DNA from 3 places in the Pseudoalteromonas obscura genome. Region 2 is predicted to be linked to each of the others. Evidence: predicted binding sites of a transcription regulator. Region 2 holds the regulator's gene; each other region holds the start of a gene.
What was found. Region 2 encodes LexA, which represses DNA repair genes until DNA is damaged. Its sites were predicted from a motif close to TACTGTATNNNNATACAGTA; they were not measured.
Positions count from the first base shown of each region.

Region 1 (7,267 bases), on a different contig from region 2:
CAGCTATCTCAGGCAGAAAATAATGCCATTGCACTGAATGAACAGACCCAATGTCTGCAAACTATGTCACAAAACTACAGCTACGATATTAAGCGCATGACGGAAAGTCATTCGCTGTCTTTTAGCAGTGAAATAAATATCCCTGAAGGCTCAACCATAACAGTCGACAAACCCAAATTAGATCGAGTCGTTGATAATTTATGTAAAAATGCTTGCCTATATACAGACAGTCCAGGGCGGGTCGTTTTTAAAATGTATCAGGACAAGAACTACTTAAATATACAACTGCAAGACTCCTCACCAACGGTCACCGATGAAGAGCTGCCAAAGTTATTTGAACGCTTGTATCGTGTAGAGAGTTCTCGAAGTAGAGCCACTGGCGGTTCAGGTCTGGGCTTGTCAATTTGCAAAAGCTTAATAGAACTCATGTCTGGAAGTATTGATATTAAACGCAGTAATTTAGGCGGACTCGATATTTCAATTGCTTTGCCACTTAAATAAGCTAGAGCTTACAAAATGCCACTTTATTCATTCAGTGGCGGAAGTATAGATAATTAATACAAAAGCATTGGATCAGAAATTGATAAGGAAATTTTCTACCCAACTGATCCGATCACCTTACACCTCCACAATACTTCATTTTTCATCCACATTACCTTGTTTTAATGAGCAGCATGAACGGGAGGAAACTACTTATGACACAGCGTACAATGAAACACAATGATTGGGTTAAAACTGTCGAGCGGAAAAGACATCAGTCAAAAGTGCGATCTAAAAAGAAGGGTGCATTGCCTTTTTGGTCTATGCTACTAGCTGGCTTTTTAATTTTAGCCTCAGCATGGAACTACTGGATGGACACGCGATCGAATGACATTGTACATGCTGAGATAAGTCATGATGCCCAAATGCGTATTGATCGCTATTTTGCTAAGCAATACATGATGGGAAGCTGGAAATTAAGCAGAGTTAGCTACAACCAAGGCGAATTAAACGTTTTTGTTCAAATACCTACGCCCTTAGCAATGAGTAGCAGTGAAATAAAAGGTTATATCAAACAATCTTTATGCCCACACCCGAAGAGCACTGTATGGAACGATGTAAAGAATAACTCACTGTATATTTACTTATATTCCGACAAGCCAAGAAATGGCGACTACGCACTGTGTACTAAATAAAAAAGGGCTTTAAGCCCTTTTTTACTGATGAAACTATTTCAATTCTAATTTTGCCTTTTCAAGCAATTCTTCTGGTAGGTCTTTAGTCACCGAAACACCCAACTCCTTAAACTCGGATGCTTGTTTAATTAAATTCCCTTTGCCAGAATAAAGCTGCCCAAGCGCTTTATCATAGGTTTCTTGTGCCTTGTCCAGCTGCTTGCCAACCCCCTCTAAACTATGTAGAAAACTATTCAACTTGTTGTAAAACTTCTCTGCACGCAAGGCCAACTCTTTACTGTGCTTACTTTGCTCTTCAAAGCGCCATAATTGTTTAACGATGTTTAAGCTTGTAAGCAGTGTGGTAGGCGTAGCTACCAATACTTTGTTTTCCAGTGCATATTGATAGATATCAGGTGAATACTTAATCGCTTCAACGAACGCGGACTCAACTGGTATAAACATAATCACCACTTCAGGAGAGTTGAGGCCAGGTAAGCGCTCATAGGACTTATCTCCTAACTCCTTTACTCGCGCTTTAACTGCAGTCACGTGTTCTTTTAAAGCTTGTTGCGCAGATATCTCATCTTGTGCATTCACATAACGTGTATAAGCATTTAATGAAGTCTTTGCATCCACAACTAAATGACGACTCTGAGGGAGGTAAACAATGACATCAGGTCGATATTTTCCTTCCGCAGTCGTAAAGCTCACTTCTCGTTTATAATCATACCCCGGTCGAAGTCCGGCGCTATCTAATACATTTTCAAGCATCAACTCGCCCCAATTTCCTTGAGTTTTGGTCTGCCCCTGCAATGCCGTAGTTAACTTGCTAGCTTGATCAGTCATAGCCTGATTGTTCGCTTGCAAGTGAAGCAACTCCGTTTTAAGCGCTGCGCGCTGTTTTAGTTCCTCACTGTGGATGGCTTCCATTTTGTCCCTAAAACCTTTAATCTCCCCCTGTACTGGGCTTAAAATCGTTTGAATTTTTTCCTGGCTATGACGAGCAAATTGCTGACTTTTTTCTTCAAATAGTTTACTTGCGACATTTTCAAACTCTTGCTTTAAGGTATTTTTGGCTTGCTCCAATTGCGAAATTTGCGCATCAAATGCCAATTGCTTTTCAGCCAGTTTGGTTTCCATATCTGTTAACTGTAACGCCAGCTGATGCGCTCGCTCTTGCTCGTTCTGCGCTTTTGTTTGTGCTTGCTGCCACAAACCATAATACTCTTTAACCTGGGCATGCTTTTCAGCTAATCTAGCTTGATATTGCTGCGCTTCACCGTGGGTTTTTAATTGCAGCTGCTGTGCCACATTCAATTGCTCTTTCAATTCATCATGTGCGTGTTGCAGCGAATCTATCTGATTTTGTGCCATGGCCTGCAATGAGCGTGCTTTTTGCTTACATAAATAAGAAAAAACCAACCAGCCTAAACCTGAAATGGCGGCACCAGACCCTAAAAGCACAATAGTGACTTGCCAAGGTAGCGAAGAAAAACTAGTCCAAAACATAGGGTAACCCTAACAATTAAATCTAGTTAAATCATACCTTAGAGCAGTTGATCAATCACTTACAAGTGAGGTTTATCTGTAAATATAAATAGTGTGCCAACCATTTTAATTGGCACGGAGTAGTAGGGAGGTTAGCTGTTTATATGCTGTTCATTGAACCGGTATCCTGCGCCATACACAGATTCAACTATTTTTGGAGAAATATCGATATTTTTAATTTTCTTGCGGATATTTTTTATGTGACTATCGATTACGCGATCTGATATATCAAAATTGTCAGGTTGAATATGATCCAATATTTGTTGTCGCGAAAACACTCTGTTAGGCGCATTGTAAAGCATGGCAAACACATCAAATTCAACTTTAGTTAAACTTAATGACTGTCCTTTTAAAGACACCAATAGCTGTGATTCGTTAACTTCTATATCAGGCGTGTCCGATACGACAGGCGCACTACAGCGACGTAATATCGCCTTGATACGCATTACAAGCTCGGCCGCGCTAAATGGCTTACAGACATAATCATCTGCTCCAAATTCAAGCCCTTTAAGTCTATCTGACTCAGATACCTTTGCAGTTAACATCACAATAGGTACCATTGAAAACTCTCTAATTTGTTGCATGCACACAACACCATCTTGGTTTGGTAACATGATATCCATTAGAATGGCATCTGGGCCGTTTTCTCTGACCCAACTAACCACTTCTGCACCGTCGGCTATATGCGTTATTTTAAAGCCTGAAGCCTTAAAAAAAAGCATGACTTGTTCAGCAATATCAAAATCATCTTCGACGATCAAAATGTGGTTTTTTTCTTCCATTAGTTTCTCTTACTGGCTTTTAATACTCGCAGCTGTTGCTTTATCTGTTTTTTAAGATTTGAAGAAAGCGTATCGTCAAAAAGCAGTGTCGTTAAGATACTTGCTAAATCTTCAGAGCTTGCAACTTCATTTATAAGATCATAGTCGCACAGCGATTGTGGTTCAATAAAGTTTAACTGCGAAATCGTATTTTCATAGCACAACATAATAACCCACCTTAAGTCCAATTCATTTGGTTTTGTTTTCCTATGTGTGTATTAAAGTGAAAGATTGTGGAGCAAATGTGGAACAAGGCAAGAAATGACGCGTAATACCATTACACGCCATTACAGCAGGTAAGATTTAAGTATTTAGGAGCCAAAAAAGAAAAACCAGCTCAAATGAGCTGGTTATTACAAATACGTTATGTAATTAATAGGGGGAAATCAACATGTGCTCACTGCTGTAAGTAATCTCACAATGTGCATAAAGATAGACAGCCCCTAATTTAATTAGTTCAAAAATAATTTAATTTTTTATCAACTCAAGCATTTGCGCTTCATTAAACTCACTTAGATTAACCCCTGTATCTGCAAATAAGGCATCCACCAGCGCTTGTTTATCTTTTTGCATTTGATAGACCTTCTGCTCAATGGAGTTCGCAACAATCAGCTTATAAACAAATACAGGCTTATCCTGGCCTATACGATAAGCACGGTCTGTTGCCTGATTCTCTACAGCAGGATTCCACCACGGATCAAAATGAATAACGGTATCAGCTTGAGTCAGGTTTAAACCTGTACCACCAGCTTTTAAAGAAATTAGAAACACGTCGACATCACCTTCGGTAAAACGCGCAATGGCTTTGTCTCGATGCCTTGTTTGCCCTGTTAGCATCGCAAATGGTATTTCAATCTCGTCGCATAAATTAGCAATCATATCCAGTACAGACGTAAATTGACTGAAAATAATGATTTTTCTGCCTTCTTTCAACAAGATTGGTAAGTGTGCTCCTAACCATTTAAATTTAGCACTTTGCTGATATTCTCCCTCTTTGTCTACAAGCTCTGGATGACAACAAATCTGCCTTAATTTCAACAAAGCATCCAAAAATGCTAATTTGCTACTTTCAACTCCTTGCTCTTTAAACAGATCTATCAGACTCGTTTCAATTTGGCCTTGTACATGCTGATATAGTGACGCCTGCTCTGGCGTAAACTCAAGCTTTTTGATCAGTTCCGTTTTCGCCGGTAGCTCTCGCACCACTTCAGATTTCGTTCGACGCAATATAAATGGCGCAATCAGTGATTGTAACTCTTTTGCTCTTTTGCTATCGCGCTCTTTTTCAATTGGTTGCTGGAAGTTTTGCTTAAACTGTTGCTTAGTACCAAGTACATCTGGCATCACAAAATCAAGTAGTGACTTAAGCTCCATAAGGTTGTTTTCTACAGGCGTACCACTCATACAAAGTTTAAATTCGGCTGATAGCTGTTTTACACACTTCGAAATTTGTGCCGTTTCGTTCTTTATGTACTGTGCTTCGTCAAGGACTATCGAATCAAACTGTAATTCGGAGTAGTGTGCTAAATCACGCTTTAACAGTGGGTAAGTTGTGATAATAAATCGAGCTTGCGCTACCTGATTAAGTTGTTTGTCACGATTACTGCCATGCACAGTAAGCACAGGCAGGTGTGGCGCAAACTTTTTAAATTCATTTTGCCAATTACCAACCAGAGAAGTCGGGCAGACAATAAGAGACGGTTTGGTCACTAATGTGTTGTGTTGAGATATGAAGTAAGCAATAACTTGAAGTGTTTTACCTAGTCCCATATCATCCGCTAAAATCCCACCAAGCTGATGACGATTCAAAAACTTTAACCAATTGACCCCTTGCAATTGATAATCTCGCAAAGTGAACCGCTCTTGACTATCACCTAACAAAGATTCATTGACATCTACGGGCTTATTTAGCTCTGCCAAATAATCTAACAATCGTGCGTCATCGGATACACCTTCTACAGCATCAAGTTCAAATAACTTCTTAGCATAAGAGAGCGGAAACTTGAATTGCGAGCTCGAAAGATAATAGCTAAAGCGAGATTTTAGTAGTAATAACTCTTCATAAATAGCTTTCGAAATAGCATAGTGCTGCTGTGCAATTTGTACATATTGAAATACGTTTGCGATGGAGTTGACTTCGTGGCTAGGCGCCTTATCCCAATCAAGCAAAATTTGTTTATCATCAAACATAACCTTGCCAATAACATGGTGCTTTTTATCTCGCTTTAGTTGCAGTGTGACCCTTGGTACCAGCACTTTTTTTGCTTGCTGAATTTCTTCAACCTGCCACATTTTGCGCTGCAAGTAAGGTCGAACTTCACAGTTGTACCAGTGATAAGAAACCTCGTCCTCGACAGGCAGTTTAAAACCGCCGCCTTGCGCCTCAAAACCTAACCCAAGTAACATTTTTTCACAGCGATTAAGCTGTTTCTCTGTGGAATACTTTTTCTTGGAATCAAACAAGGAGATCGCGAGGTGAGTATACTCCCCCTCGCTGGCCGACAGCTTGGCAACCAGTTTATCTTTGTTTATTAACCTTTCGTACCCTTGAGGAGGGGGAATTACATTGTCAGCAAAGATATCTTGAAAGCGTTTGATCACCGCCTCTATCTTGTCTTTTTGAATACTAGGCATGGTTTGTAAATGTGCAATTTCTTGCGCACTTAATTCAGATTCAATACGGCCAAGCAACATATTCTCAGTGTCTAGGTAAACAGGTGGATCTGATTTAATCAGTAACCACTGCTCTACATCTGAGAGGTGGCTGACGAGCTTAAAGCTGTCATTTTCCGCTTGCCAAAAGAAATCCAAATGTTGCATGTGACCAAACTGTAGTGGCTTACGGCTATTTCCAAAGAAACAGCGCTTGGTGGCAGCAAGCTGTTGCAGCGCAGCAAACCCCCACTTACCAGCCAACTCAAAATGACCAGGCGTATTTTGTGAGCGAACCCAGCTAAATAAACGATAGTCACTTTCTAGAATATCCTTTGGCGGAACATGTGCATTGAGCTGCTTCTCTGTTAACACACGGCCAAGGGGGTAATGCCCATCTGGTTTATGGGGTGACATTTTTGGGTTTAATAATACTTCATTTCCGCGATGCTCAAGAACAAACAGCAACACGTTGGACGTGTTCAGCCCCGAGGATTGCTGTAGTAGTGAAAGTTCATTAAACCAGTCATTGACAAGGAAAGACTCTCCAAAACCGCCTGAGTGGTCTATTTTAAGCTTTAGTAAAACAGCGGCAATATGGCGACATTTTGGATTATGAGAGCAAGAGCATTGAGCCTCAACTGAAGGCGCACCTTTTACCTGCTCAATTTTTATATGTTGCGTAAAGGTATTGCCAAAATTACCAAGTACTTGAGCATCTATTCTCGAAAAATCCTCACTGTGCTCAAGAAAGCAAATTTGATCGTCGTTAAGGTACTCCTTGGCCTTCGCTAACATTGCAGAATTAAAATACTGCTTAAGAAAGCGGTCAGATAAGGGGAACTGAGAAGACTGTTCCTGTTTAATTTCTTCAAATAAAGCTAATAGCTGCTCTTTAGATAACTGCGAGGACATTTTTTAACAAGCAATAAAACGTAAAAGACCAGTATATGAAATTACGGTTTTGAGCTAAAGAGCCAAATGGGACTAAATCATGAAAAATTGACTGGTTGGATGTGAAAAGATATAAAAAAGGCCTAGATGATCTAGGCCGCAACATACTAATTAAAACTACTTAACAGTTTTTGC
Region 1 covers NZ_JASJUT010000007.1:208,523-215,789, reverse strand. The annotation lists gene QNM18_RS16850 (ATP-binding protein) at 1-501, shown strand, start outside; gene QNM18_RS16845 (hypothetical protein) at 696-1,175, shown strand; gene QNM18_RS16840 (DNA recombination protein RmuC) at 1,209-2,666, opposite strand; gene QNM18_RS16835 (response regulator) at 2,798-3,487, opposite strand; gene QNM18_RS16830 (hypothetical protein) at 3,487-3,693, opposite strand; gene QNM18_RS16825 (DEAD/DEAH box helicase) at 3,995-7,093, opposite strand; gene QNM18_RS16820 (ParB N-terminal domain-containing protein) at 7,240-7,267, opposite strand, start outside.
Region 1: the regulator LexA is predicted to act here: its motif matches at 2,741-2,760, upstream of QNM18_RS16840 (DNA recombination protein RmuC).

Region 2 (7,267 bases):
GCATCAGCATTGCCACAATTGCATAGTTGATAAGTTTCATCATTTACTCCTCTGGTTAGCCTGTATGTTCATATTCTGCTCATCACACTGAACAAAAACTTAAGGGTTACACTCATTAACAGGCTTTTACTGGCGTTCACGATTTGTCGTTGCGAACGCCACGATTTTGCTAGTGTTGAACTTTGATACGATAAAACAACGCATAAAGCACAGGTACGATGCCCAGTGTAAGTAACGTGGAAAACAATAGCCCACCCATAATACCAAGCGCCATAGGCTCCCACATTTCACCACCGCCTAAATATAGTGGAATTAATCCAAATACTGTTGTTGCCGTCGTCAACAGAATTGGACGCATACGTTGCTGTGCCGCTGAAATAATACCTTCAACAGGATTTTCCGGGGTGTTTTCCAACTCTATTTTGATCCGCTCCAACAATACAATCGCATTGTTTATCACAATACCCGCAAGCGAAATAATGCCAAGTAAGGTCATAAAACCAAAAAATGACTGTCCTACTAGTAGACCCAAGATCACGCCAATAAATCCCAGTGGGATAGTAGTTAATACAATAATTGACTTGCGAATAGAGTTAAATTGACCTATCAGTAAGATGACAATTATAAAGACTGCAATTGGCATCTTGTCCGCTATTGATTGGTTCGCTTTTCCTGATGATTCTGCTTCACCACCTAATTCATATGAATAGCCAAATGGCCAATTTTGCTTTTGCTCCTCTAGCCAAGGGACGAGGGCCGCAAATCCTTCATTCGCTGTAATACCATCTAGTTGTGCACCAACCGCGACGGTTTTTAACCTGTCACGACGCAAAATCTGTGCACTTTCCCAAACTACCTCAATGTCAGCAACCTGCTTTAGTGGCACTGAAGCGCCTGTCGCTTGAGAGTAAACCATCATGGCTTCTAGCTTACCAATATCATCTCTATCCGCTGCGACAGAGCGAAGCGTCACAGGAATCAATTCGTTACCTTCACGATATTGTGTTAATTCCAGGCCACTAAAGCCTGTCTGCAATGAACTTGCGATATCTTTACTCGACACTCCAACACGTCGTGCGCGAGTTTGGTTTATTTTTATCTGTACTTTTTTACTCGGCAAACCCCAGTCGTCACTTACCGCCTTCAGTCCAGGAGTTGCAGCCATTTTCGCTTTTAATTGATCAACAATGGCCATCAGCTTGTCTTTGTCATCTCCTGAGAGCCTAACTTCTACCGGGTTAGCAATCGGCGCTCCATTTTCTATTTTACGCTGCTTTATTAACAAATCAGGATGACGGCTTAATGCGTACTGCTCAATATCAACCATTAATGAATCAATCAGCTTATATGACGTCGTACTGACTATCATCAGTGCATAGTTAGCACTGGTAGGCTCAGGGTTGTGCGTTAGCAAAAATCTCGGCCCACCACTGCCGACGTAGCTCACCCACTGCGTAACGCCCTCTGGGCGCTCACTTGATACAAGCAGTTCTTGCTGTATATAGCTTTCCATGTCTTTTACTAAGGCTTCCGTTGTTTGCAGTCGCGTGCCAATCGGTAGCTCTAACTCGACTTTAAAATAGTCACGATCAGATGGTGGGAAAAATAGCTTAGGAATAAACTGCATTCCTTGAAGTGCAATAAAAAACGCGGCGATACTGGCTAATAGAGTGACCCAGCGATGGCGGATCATGGTCGTTAACAGATTTTTATAGCTTAAATAGATCCCTGAATTATAGTCAGCTGATTGAGATTTAACGCGTGTAAAGTACACACATAACATTGGGATCATAGTCATAGCCAGTAGCCAAGAACACAACAGTGTGATCGTTACTACCTTAAACAGAGATGCAGTATATTCACCAGTTGAAGACTCAGCCAAGAAAATTGGTAAAAATGCGGCCCCCGTGGTCAGCGATGACACCAATAAGGGGACTTTTAATTCATCCGCCGAATCAACCGCCGCATCAATCGCAGCCTTACCTCGCTCCATTTGGACCATAATATTTTCAGACATTACAATGCCATTATCAACCAACATACCAAGTGCAATAATCAAAGCCGCTAGAGAAATTTGGTCAATACTGATATGGAAAAACGACATCACTAAAATGCCAAATACCATACTCATTGGAATGAGACTTGCCACTATTAAACCGGTACGTAGTCCTAGTGTGAACAACATCACTAAGGTGACGACAAGAACCGCTTGTAGTAAGTTAGAAACAAAGTCACTGACCTTCTGCTCAACTTCTTTTGGCAAAAACGACAACAGCTTAAATTCAACACCTATAGGGTAGACACTTTCCAAATAGTTTAGGGTCTCAAGTACTTGCTCTCCCAGCGCAATATTGTTGCCACCATGGCGCATTGAAATCGCCAAGGTTAAGCCATCTTCTTGGCCAACGCGTACTTTCGATTTTGCTGGGTCTACATAGTCACGATATACGACAGCAATGTCTGAAAGCAGCAAAACCTGCTCGCTACCAGGTACATTGATGATTGTATTGGCAATGTCTTCTACTGATTCAAAGTTGCCACTTGGCTCCAATGCCAATGTTTCATCATTGATATAAATAGAGCCACCGGGGTTAACGATATTACGTGCCGCCAATTGCTCTTTAAGTTGACTCGGTGAAATCCCTAAGGCGCCTAATCTCGCATTTTCAAATTCGATAAAGACCCGCTGCTCTTGGTTTCCATAAATCTCTACCTTTGCAGCTTCAGGTAAGCGAAGTAATGTGTCTCTTACCTGCTCAGCCACATCCTCCATTTCACGATAACTATACCCTTCAGCTGTCAGACCGATCACAATGCCAAATACATCTCCAAACTCGTCATTGACGATAGGCGTTTGTGCGTCACTAGGAAGGTCTTGTTCAATACTTTGAATTTTACGCCGCAGGTTGTCCCAAATTGGCCGCATATTCTTGTAACTTTCTTTAATATTGACACTGACAATGGAAACACCTGTTTTCGAGGTACTACTAACAAAATCGAGTTCCGGAATTTGCTGAACAACCTTTTCGATTTGATCCGTTACCAACTCCTCAACTCGTTGTGGACTCGCACCAGGAAAGTAAGTAATAACTTGCGCTGTCCTAATAATAAAACCCGGATCATAGTCCTTTGGCATTTTATTAAATGACGCAATACCAAAAAACAGTAACGCCGCAACCAACACCCATGTTGTGCGATTGTTTTCTAAAGCAAGTCTGGTTATATTCACTGTGCCTCCTTGTTAAACTTTACAAGTTGACCTTCACTTACCTTGCTCATGCCCGCAGTAACAATATACTCCCCTTCAACCACACCACTGATCACTGGAAACCCTAATGTTGAAACTTCACCAATCACGATAGATTTTTTCTTAATTTCACCTTTGCCAGCGCCCGCAGGCTCAACTGTCCAGACATAATTTCCTGATGCGTCTTTTAGTACAGTATTGATTGGCAGGTATAATCCACTTTTATTGACATCAGCACCTTTTGCTAAAACTTTGGCGGTCATTCCCGGTAAGATGTTATAGTTTTCAGGGCGAGTCATACTCAAGGTAACTTCATACGCTTTGGTGACTTCATCTGCTTGCGTACTTACTTCAACAAAGTCCAACGGAAAAGTCTTATCTGGTATTCCAGAAAATTCGGCTATGATATGTTTGGGTGCATCTTTAGATACTTTTATCATCAGGCTTTCTGGCACGTTCACCTTAAGTGTGACATGTTTTATATCCTGTAGCGTTGCAACTACCTGCTTAGCCTGCACTTCTTCAAAACGCTCTATATAAGTTCTGGCAACCACCCCAGAAAAAGACGCTTTCAAACTCGTATAAGACAAGTTATTTTTTGCGTTGGCTAGTTTGCTTTTTGCACTTGTAAAGTGAGATTGCAGCTGATCGTAGTCCGATTGTGAAATTGTACCGGACTTGATCAACTGTTTCGCTCGGCTGAAATCAGCCTGTGCTTTGTTATAGTTAGCTTGGGCATCATCTAGTGATAACTGATAATCTGTTGTATCCAGCTTTGCTATAACATCGCCTAATTGAATTTCTTCACCTTGTTTTACCAATAAATCAGTGACTTCACCTGATACTTTAAAAGATAGATCTGCGGATGATGCTGCATCTACAACAGCTGGAAACTCGACTAAAGGACCGTCTACCTGAGAAGAAAGCAACAAGGTCCTCACAGGACGAAGTTGTTCAGATTGCTGCTGTGGCTGCTGATCTGAACAACCGATTAATGCAAGGCAAATTGACGCCATTACACATAGCTGCTTGCTTTTTATTATCTTCATGAAAGCTCCTTTAATTCTATTTAACATCGCGATGTTTTGTCATCGCCGTAACAAAGTTATTTATCCACACATCCAGCACTTCTTTAACCGCTGCCACATTCTCTGTTCCATCTGCCTTTAAAACAGTATCTAGCTCTTTATGCGCGGTCATCATCACAACGGGTTGAGGGTTATTGCCAAGATAAAAAGCGGACTCCAAAGATACATGTGTCAGCGCTTCAGTTTGCTCAGTTGCAGCAAGGTAAGCCGTCTTCCCTGCATTATAGACTAAGCGAATTGGAACAAAATCTCTTACTTGTAATGCAATCGGTTCAAACTGAACATCTGTAAATGCACCTTCTATCATCAATATTTGCTCATTCAAGTTAAGCGGCTTTTCCGTCACTACCTGAAAATAAGGGGTCAGCTTTTCTACCATTTTTGATTGCATGTAGTGGCTTAACTTAGCAACATGTAGCGGATTTATATTCAAAAACTTCGACTCTTGAACATTGATCCATACCTCAAACTGAGGAATATACAGTACTTCAACCTGACTGAGCACCGATTGATCGAACGTGCTGTCCACATAAAGCTCAGTATCCTCATATTCTTCAGAAGGGGTTAAAGAATCATAACTCGGTAAAAAGCCTGAACGCGTATTTTGTGGGGTAGATGTGCATGCAGAAACAATACATACAAATGTGATAATTAGTACAGTACGAAACCAAATCATAAGCCGCTCCATAATCAATTCATTTCCTGTGGTTGTAGCACAATCAAAATAGATACTTTGATCTCATTTGAAATCAAATGTAATTTACAAATACAATTATAGTTTTATCCCCATAAACTAAGACGAATAGCTCAGACTGCGAATAACTAAATAAGTGCAAAATTATCTTCAATCACTCGCTTATACGAACTATTTTGGGAACTAAGTTATGAAATTGTAATTAAGTATATGATATGAAGTTAAAACGAAAAAGATAAGCAATAAATTAAGATGAGAAAAATAGATAGAATCAAGCTGGAGAGCATGCCTCCAGCTTTGAAGAAACAACGACAGCAAGCTATCAAATAGTAAGCTAATTACAGGTTGCCCCGAATAACTCCTACTGCTAACCCTTCGATATTAAACACTTCCTGCTCAAGATCGACTTCAATCGGTGAAAAGTCCTCGTTTTCAGCGTGTAAGAATACTTTTTTTCCTACTTTTTCAAACCGCTTTACAGTCACATCCTCTTCAACACGGGCAACTACCACCTGACCGTTGTTTGCGACTTGAGTGCGATGAACCGCTAACAAATCTCCGTCCATAATACCAATATTCTTCATGCTCATACCGTTAACGCGAAGCAAGTAATCGGCTGAAGGCTGAAACATCCCCGGGTCTACTTTGCAGTGATTTTCGATATGTTCCTGCGCTAAGATAGGTTCGCCTGCGGCTACACGCCCAACCAGAGGTAATCCGAGTTGCTCGGGTTCATCAGGTTCAGCTAAACGAATCCCTCTACTGGCACCTGGTACCATTTCTATAACGCCTTTTTTGGCAAGCGCTTTCAAATGCTCTTCTGCCGCATTTGCACTGCGAAAACCGAGAGACTCCGCTATTTCAGCTCGCGTTGGCGGCATACCTGTGTCTTTGATAAAAACTTTGATGAGTTCAAAAACTTGTTCTTGTCGTTTGGTTAATGGTCGCATATAACTGGTTTTCCATACAGTGCATTTACTGTGAGTATATACAGTTAAAATTAAATCGCAATGCTAATCGTTGAATACTTAGGCAAATTATGAAAACAGCAAAATGATTAGCGCTAAATGAGTAGAAACAACGGTAAGATTATGCACATTAAATAAATCAAAAGAGGCATGCAAAGGAGATAAAACAGTACTTCATATTGTGCTTTTCCAGCCACTCTTCATCTAAGGCCAACAGAGCCCAATTTAATTAAAAGACAATGCGACTGGTTCACTTGCTCTTTTATTAGTGGATCTTCGTTAATAATGATAATGCTTTTAAATATGTAATCCATGGCATGGATTAAATAGAGTAGTACCTACTTCACTGCAACTTTTAATAATTAATAACTTTAAAAATCGTAATGTTTAGCTCGAATCTGATAGTTAGAAGATTATAATATTGCTTAAAATTAGAGCTGTGATGCAAGAATTAGAAATTGTGGTTATGAATAGAACATAGAGCTACTTCAAGTAGCTCTATTTATCATGTTAGCAAGCCGTTGTAGTATATGTTCCTGGACAAGTTCTTGTACCCGTACACTCCCACGTTTTAAATAGGCCGCCGGCAACTTGTGGTGTCATCTCAGCAGGAACGTTGGCTTTATCATAGCTAATTACTTTGATGTTTTTCTTTTTTAATTTTAATAACATATTTATCTCCTTATTGACTACAACAAACCTAGCAGTATTTATTATTACTTTCAACATAATAAACGATATTATTTTTCAAAATTGTAATTTCATTAATACCAATACAACAAAAAGGAATTAAAAACATTTCTTAATAAAGTAACTACAACCTTGGAGAAATCGCTCTATTTCTGAAACCTTCTTTTCAACCCTTTTCAACATCGAGCAAAGCACTAATCACAGCGAGCGAAGCGAGTGCGTTCAATTTGCGCAAGGTGAAATGAGCTAATTTAACAGTTGCTAAGGCCGCTACCCCTTTTCGTCACCCTGAACTTGATTCAGGGCCTAGAGTGCAAAAGGCTAGCGACAGCGAACGAAGTGAGTACGCTTCTTTTGCGCAAGGTGAAATAAGCTAGTTTAGCTGTTGCTACGGGAGTGTATTTAAAAGGCGTAAAGAATTAACACTGTGAAGTTTGCTCCCTTCACCTTGCGCTTATCGTGCAAAAGGCTAGCGACAGCGAACGAAGTGAGAGCGCTCTTTTTGCGCAAGGTGAAATGAGCCGTTTTAACCACTGCTGAGGGACTTAAACGAAAAAAGCCCGACTCTTTCGAATCGGGC
Region 2 covers NZ_JASJUT010000023.1:23,074-30,340, forward strand. The annotation lists gene QNM18_RS27165 (DUF3016 domain-containing protein) at 1-43, opposite strand, end outside; gene QNM18_RS27170 (efflux RND transporter permease subunit) at 170-3,229, opposite strand; gene QNM18_RS27175 (efflux RND transporter periplasmic adaptor subunit) at 3,226-4,296, opposite strand; gene QNM18_RS27180 (DUF3313 family protein) at 4,313-5,011, opposite strand; gene lexA (transcriptional repressor LexA) at 5,368-5,979, opposite strand; gene QNM18_RS27190 (hypothetical protein) at 6,508-6,669, opposite strand; partial or broken gene QNM18_RS27195 (hypothetical protein) at 7,090-7,267, opposite strand, start outside.

Region 3 (7,267 bases), on a different contig from region 2:
GCTTGTCCACACTGCCATCACCTTTGACATCAGCAAAGTCACGCACTCGTCGCAATAAACGGTTGGCGATCCTCGGCGTACCGCGTGCCCTTTTAGCAACTTCACGCGCACCTTCTTCTGTTGTTTCTAGATTTAAAAAGTGTGCTGAGCGGCTAACAATTTGTGATAAATCATCGACCGAGTAAAACTCAAGCCTTTGCACGATACCAAAGCGGTCTCGCAGCGGTGACGTCAAAGAACCAGCACGAGTTGTTGCTCCCACCAAGGTAAAAGGCGGTAGGTCCAACTTAATTGAACGCGCAGCAGGCCCTTCTCCTATCATGATATCTAGCTGATAATCTTCCATTGCCGGATACAGAATTTCTTCAACTTGCGGGCTTAGGCGATGTATCTCATCGATAAACAAAACATCGCCTTCTTCAAGGTTTGTCAGCATCGCTGCCAGATCCCCTGCTTTTTCAAGCACGGGCCCTGAAGTTGTCTTTATGTTTACACCCAATTCATTGGCAACAATATTGGCAAGGGTCGTTTTGCCAAGCCCAGGAGGTCCAAATATCAACAAATGGTCTAACGCTTCATCTCGCGATCGTGCCGCTTCAATAAAGATTTCCATTTGCTGCTTAACATGAGGCTGTCCAGTGTAGTCGCTCAGTAGCTTGGGGCGAATAGCCCTATCAATTTGCTCTTCATTACCTTGAACTTCAGGTTCTATTAGTCTGTCTGCTTCTATCATAATTACATCATAGATCTAAGGGCTTCTTTAATAATGGTTTCTGTATCTAAACCTTCGCCTTTCACTGCTTTAACTGCTTTTTGTGCTTGCGCGGCTTTGTAGCCTAAAGCCACCAGCGCAGCAATTGCATCATCCGCAGGTAAGTTACCCACAGTCGGGTTGTCCTGAGGTGGAATTACGGCATTGTCACTGAATGGCGTGAACAAGTCATGACCAAAGTCTTTCAACTTGTCTTTCATTTCTAAGACTAGGCGCTCTGCGGTTTTTTTCCCCACTCCCGGGATCTTAACCAGTGTAGACGCATCACCTTGATTAACACAATGCACAAATTGCTCAGCCGACATCCCTGACAAAATCGCCAAAGCTAATTTAGGCCCCACTCCATTGGCTTTTATCAGCTCTCTAAATAGCGCGCGTTCAGTTTTATGATTGAAGCCGAAAAGCAGCTGTGCGTCTTCTCGAACAACAAAATGAGTGAAAATTGCAGCTGGTTGGCCTGTACCTGGCAGCTCGTAGAAGCAAGTCATTGGCATTTGTACTTCATAGCCCACACCATTTACATCGATCAAAATTTCTGGCGGTTGCTTCTCTAATAAAGTACCACTTAATTTACCTATCATAATTATCTTAACCTTCCACGAACTGTTTTCTTAGCATTACCTGCCAAACGAATTAAGTTTTGTTCAGAGTGGGCATGACAAATTGCAATCGCTAAAGCATCTGCGGCATCTGCTTGTGGCGTACCGGGTAACTTTAAAATGCGTTTAACCATTTCTTGAACCTGAGTTTTGTTTGCACCACCAGTACCAACCACTGCTTGCTTGATTTGTCTCGCAGAATATTCATGGACAACGACATCTTGCATCGTCGCAGCTACAATGGCTGCACCTCGCGCTTGACCAAGCTTTAATGCAGAGTCGGGGTTATGCGCCATAAATACTTGCTCTATCGCAAAGCTGTCCGGTGAAAATTGCTCTATCAATTGGCTTATACCTTGAAAGATCATTTTTAACCGTGTTGGAAAATCATGCTCTCCAACTTTTATACAGCCACTACCAAGGTACTTAAATTTTGCACCTTGATGCTCAATCACGCCGTAACCTGTAAACCTCGAACCAGGGTCTATGCCCAAAATAACTGCCAAGGCACTGCCCTCTTTGCTTTTTTCAACATCATGCCAAAATACTGTATGGATTTCCAGTGTTAAACAAAAAAGGCGGCTATTAAAGCCGCCTTTTCAAAGAAGGTCAGTGCTTACTGCTCTTCACTTTGTGCTTGTTGTGCTTGCACTGCAATCGCAAGCTCAGTTAATGCATCTGGGTTTGCAACACTTGGCGCATTAGTCATCAAACAAGATGCCTGAGTTGTTTTAGGGAATGCAATCACATCACGAATGTTATCTGTACCACATAGCAACATCACAAGACGGTCAAGGCCAAATGCCAAACCAGCGTGTGGCGGTGTACCATACTTCAATGCATCGAGTAAGAAACCAAACTTGTCTTGTTGTTCTTGCTCTTCAATACCTAAAATTCTAAATGCCGCTTGCTGCATTTCATTGTTGTGGATACGAACTGAACCGCCACCGACTTCATAGCCATTAAGTACCATATCGTACGCATCTGAAATCGCTGCAGCTGGGTTTGCTTCTAGCTCTTGTGCACTGATATCTTTTGGCGCCGTAAATGGATGGTGTACAGCATGCAAGTTACCTTCGTCATCTTCTTCGAACATCGGGAAGTCAACAACCCAAAGCGGTGCCCACTTGTTAAGATCAGTGATCTCTCTGTCCAAACCTACTTTCAAACGCAATGCACCCATTGCTTCATTTACAACGTTACGCTTATCCGCGCCAAATAGGATGATATCGCCAGTTTGTGCATTGGTGCGCTCTAGCAAAGCGCTGATCACGTCTTCGTTTAAGAATTTAGCGATTGGTGATTGTACACCTTCCATACCTGCTTCACGGTCGTTTACCTTCATCCAAGCAAGGCCTTTCGCGCCGTAAATACCGACAAATTTTGTATACTCGTCGATTTGCTTACGAGATAGCTCTGCACCGCCCGGTACTGTTAATACAGCTACGCGACCTTTTTCGTCGTTCGCAGGACCAGCTAACACTTTAAACTCGACATCTTTAACGATATCAGCAACGTCGATAAGCTCTAATGGGTTACGTAAGTCAGGCTTGTCTGAACCAAAACGACGCATTGCTTCTGCATATGGCATCGTAGGGAATTCACCAAGGTCCACATTCAGTAGCTCTTGCCACATTTCACGGATCATGCGCTCAGTTACTTCACGTACTTGATCAGAGGTCATAAATGACGTTTCTAAATCTATCTGTGTGAATTCTGGCTGTCTATCCGCTCGCAAGTCTTCATCACGGAAACATTTCACGATTTGGTAATAACGGTCAAAACCAGACATCATCAACAACTGTTTAAACAGCTGTGGAGATTGAGGTAATGCGTAAAAGCTGCCCTTGTGTACACGGCTCGGTACCAAGTAATCACGCGCGCCTTCTGGTGTTGCTTTGGTTAAAACAGGCGTTTCAATGTCCAAGAAATCATTGGTATCTAGGAAACGACGAACAAAGCTCGATGCTTTCGCTCGTAGTTTAATTCGATCGCTCATTTCTAAACGACGTAGATCTAAGTAACGGTACTTTAGACGTCGCTCTTCTGAATTTTGCTGATTGAAGTCTAGCGGTAAAGGTTCAGAACGGTTAATGATTTCAAGGCCTGTGCCCAGGATTTCAACTTCACCTGTCGCCATATCTTTATTAACTTGACTGTCAGGTCTTGCACGAACACTACCTGTCACTTTTACACAAAACTCTTGGCGCAGCGTATTCGCAACATCCATCAAGCCTTCAACTTCTGGGTCAAAAACAACCTGCACCAAACCTTCGCGATCTCTTAAGTCGACGAAAATTAATCCACCTAAGTCACGGCGCTTGTTGATCCAACCACATAATTCGACTTCTTGACCTACGTGGTCTTTATTTAAATTTCCGCAGTATATAGAGCGCATATAGTTCCTATTTGCTTAGGCCTGTATGAAAAGTGCTTTCCAGCCTATCGCTATCGTAATTAACAAAAATAATCGCCAATTATATAAAACTGGGGGGCTTTGTCATCCTTATAAAGCAAGGAATCTTCGCAAAGTTGATTTTTTTAGGTACTCTCAATTTGATAAACTCAAAAAAAAGCACAAACGAAGATAACTATGTTGTATTTAGGTTGCCCACAATGGAGCTCATCGCACTGGAAAGGACGTTTCTTTAGTCAACATTGCAGCAATGCAAATATGCTCAGCGAATACGCAACTATGTTCAATAGTGTCGAAGGCAATACCAGCTTTTACGCAAACCCAAAGCCAGAGACCGTAATGCAGTGGAAAAACACCGTACCTGATGACTTTAAATTTACTTTTAAACTACCAAAACTCATCTCTCACGAGTTGGCGCTGCAAAATTGTCAAAAAGAGCTAGATACATGGTTGAACTTATTCGCGCCGCTGTTTGATAAAATAGGTATGGTCATGCTGCAACTGCCAGCAAGCTGTGGGCCGGAACACCTGTCGAGAATACAAAGCTTCATTGCGCAACTACCGCGTGAATTATGCCTTGGCGTAGAAGTTCGCAATTTAGCGTTTTTTCGAAAAGATGATAATGAAAGGCGCTTAAATCAATTTTTGATGAGTAACGGCATTAACCGCATCATGATGGATACACGTCCGCTATTTAGTGAAGCGCCGAGTACACCAGCCATTGAAGACGCACAGCGTAAAAAGCCGCGAGTACCTGTCAACGTGATTGCTACGGGCAATCGCCCTATGTTGCGCTTTGTTGGCTGCTCTGTGCTTGAGCATAATCGACCTTTTTATCAGCCTTGGCTCAAAAAGATTGATACGTGGATAGCAGAAGGGAAAGAACCCATCGTTTTTTTCCATACTGCGGATAATTACGACGCGCCGCTGCTTGCAAGGCAGTTTATCCAAGATTTAGGTATTGAACACAAAGTGCTGCGACCTTTTCCTGCAGAGCAACAACCCAAACAGCAATCATTGCTCTGAAATTTGACAGGGCACGTTTAGGCTGGCATGGTGAAATTGGATTTTATAAAAATAAAGAAGGACTAACCATGATACTCAAACTACAGAAAAAACAAGTGAAAACTCTATCTTTCGATAAAGTACGTCTACCAAAAGCCCAAACTAACGAAGTTGCTGGCGGTCAGACTGGGGGCAATTCACGTGCATCAGACTGCTGCCAAGTGGCCTTAGGCCCAAGTGGTGGTAATTCTCGTGCTTCAGACTGCTGCACGATGGAAACTGACTACTAATGTTGAGTGAGTGCATTGCACTCACCTTTTCAAAAACCAAATTACTTTGCTTTCATTCGAGCTGGTTCAAATTCGTCATAGTGCGGGATCTGGGCATTTATTTCGTCCCAATTGGCTTTTGACGACACAAAGTTATGTGATCCGGGTCGCTCTTCAATATCCGAATCTAATACCCCAAGCCTGAGGCGCAACTTTTCAGGTAAATCTGCGTTTGAACTAAACAATGGAGAAGCACAGCGACTGCAAAAATGTCTCAGCCTACCGGGCTTGAAGGCATAGGATTGGATCAACTCCTTACCCGTTACTATTTTCAATGAAGATGTCGCAATAAAACCATTGGTCGCATAGGCCGTGCCACTCGACTTTCTGCACAGGGAACAATGACAGTGAATAATACTTTCAATGGGTCCATTGATCTCTAGCTGAACCGCATTGCATAAACAACTCGCCTTATACATTTACTCTTTTCCTTGCGTTATAATCACGCGATAGAATACGTTTAAAATGGCCATGTTCCAAGCGCAAAATATGCAACAATTAAAGTATTTCCAACACTACCCCGACAGTTTGCAAGCTCAGGTGAAAACACTGATAACAGATGAGAAATTACAGCCTTATTTCAAAAGTAAATATCCATCGGGCCATCAATTGCAAAATCAACAGGCCCTGTATCAATATTGTACGGCCTTAAAACAGCGTTATTTGAAAAATACACCACGATTAAATAACGTCAGCTTTAACAAACATACAGATATGATGAAAGGCACGCTCGGTACTCATACTCATAAGCAGCACCGCCATGGTCAAAAGCTAAAAACGCGCTACGATATCGCATTAAACAACCAGCTAAAATATGCGCCAGAAGCAATATTACGCGCCTTAATCGTGCATGAGTTAGCCCATTTTAAACATGCTGATCACGACAAAGCATTTTACAACTTGTGCTGTAATATGGAGCCAGATTACCATCAGTTAGAATTAGATCTGCGGCTATTTGTGGTATTGGATGAGTTGGGAATGAACTTTTATACACAGATCTAATTTGTGGCAAAGGCAAAGCACTGCTTCGCCTTTGCCAATATCGATTACACCTTACACTGTGGCTTTAACCCTTTTTGCTGAGCCGCTCTAAACAAACTGTTGGCTTCAGCCATTTTACCATTTAACTTTTCTATTCTGTTGTCAGGAGATGGGTGAGTCGATAAAAATTCCATAGGCCTATCCCCGCCCAGTTTTTCCATATTTTGCCAAAGCTCAACTGACCCCTGGGGTTTAAACCCTGCCTTTGCCATGAGTTCAAGGCCAATAATATCGGCTTCACTTTCGTGCGCACGGCCAAATGGCAGTGCCACGCCAACTTGCGCACCAACCCCAAGTCCTTGCATAATGGCGTTGCGGTACTGTACATCATTCATTTCTAATACCGCATTGCTCACCTGTAAACCTGCTTGCAAAAAGCTGCTTTGCGTCATGCGCTCATTGCCGTGTTGTGCAATTACATGTCCTACTTCATGGCCCATCACTGCCGCCAATTGATGCTGATTTTTAGCGACTTTTAACAACCCTGTATGTACGCCTATTTTCCCACCCGGTAAAGCAAATGCATTAGCGCTGTCATCTTTAAATACCACAACTTCCCAATTTTGCTGAGCATATTTATTTGGCAGTTGAGCGATTAGTGCATCTGCAATACATCTAACATATTGATTGGTTCTTGTATTAGCTTCGACAGGCTGCTCTGTTTTAATCTGATCAAAGCTCGCCGCACCCAATTCGTTCATTTTATGCTCGGGGAACATCATTATTTGCGTTCTCCCCGTTGGTGACGTTTTACACCCACTCAGCAGCGCAGCTGCCAAGATACAAGCGACTACTCGTTTCATAATACTTCCTACGTTTTATTGGCTCGCAATTTAAATTCAATAATAAACTACAACATATGAATTTGACTAGAAACAACAACTCGACTTACAACCCTTTGTTGTCTACCTGCTTACAACTGAGATTTAAACTTATTGATCAATGTACCTTCGGCAACCGAAAAATGATGATTTAGCTTGAGCAGTTTTTCATATTCTTTAGGGAAGAATTGCTTGAGTCTCGCAACTCTCGCAAAATGGCTGCGCTCTATTTTTTTTACAAACGGGATTATATCGGCCAAACTGTCATGTAGTTTGCCTTTGTT
Region 3 covers NZ_JASJUT010000013.1:149,990-157,256, forward strand. The annotation lists gene ruvB (Holliday junction branch migration DNA helicase RuvB) at 1-733, opposite strand, end outside; gene ruvA (Holliday junction branch migration protein RuvA) at 736-1,353, opposite strand; gene ruvC (crossover junction endodeoxyribonuclease RuvC) at 1,356-1,877, opposite strand; gene aspS (aspartate--tRNA ligase) at 1,988-3,769, opposite strand; gene QNM18_RS23435 (DUF72 domain-containing protein) at 3,965-4,813, shown strand; gene QNM18_RS23440 (hypothetical protein) at 4,882-5,082, shown strand; gene QNM18_RS23445 (GFA family protein) at 5,124-5,540, opposite strand; gene QNM18_RS23450 (M48 metallopeptidase family protein) at 5,587-6,123, shown strand; gene QNM18_RS23455 (M48 family metallopeptidase) at 6,168-6,965, opposite strand; gene QNM18_RS23460 (hypothetical protein) at 7,076-7,267, opposite strand, start outside.
Region 3: the regulator LexA is predicted to act here: its motif matches at 1,917-1,936, upstream of ruvC (crossover junction endodeoxyribonuclease RuvC).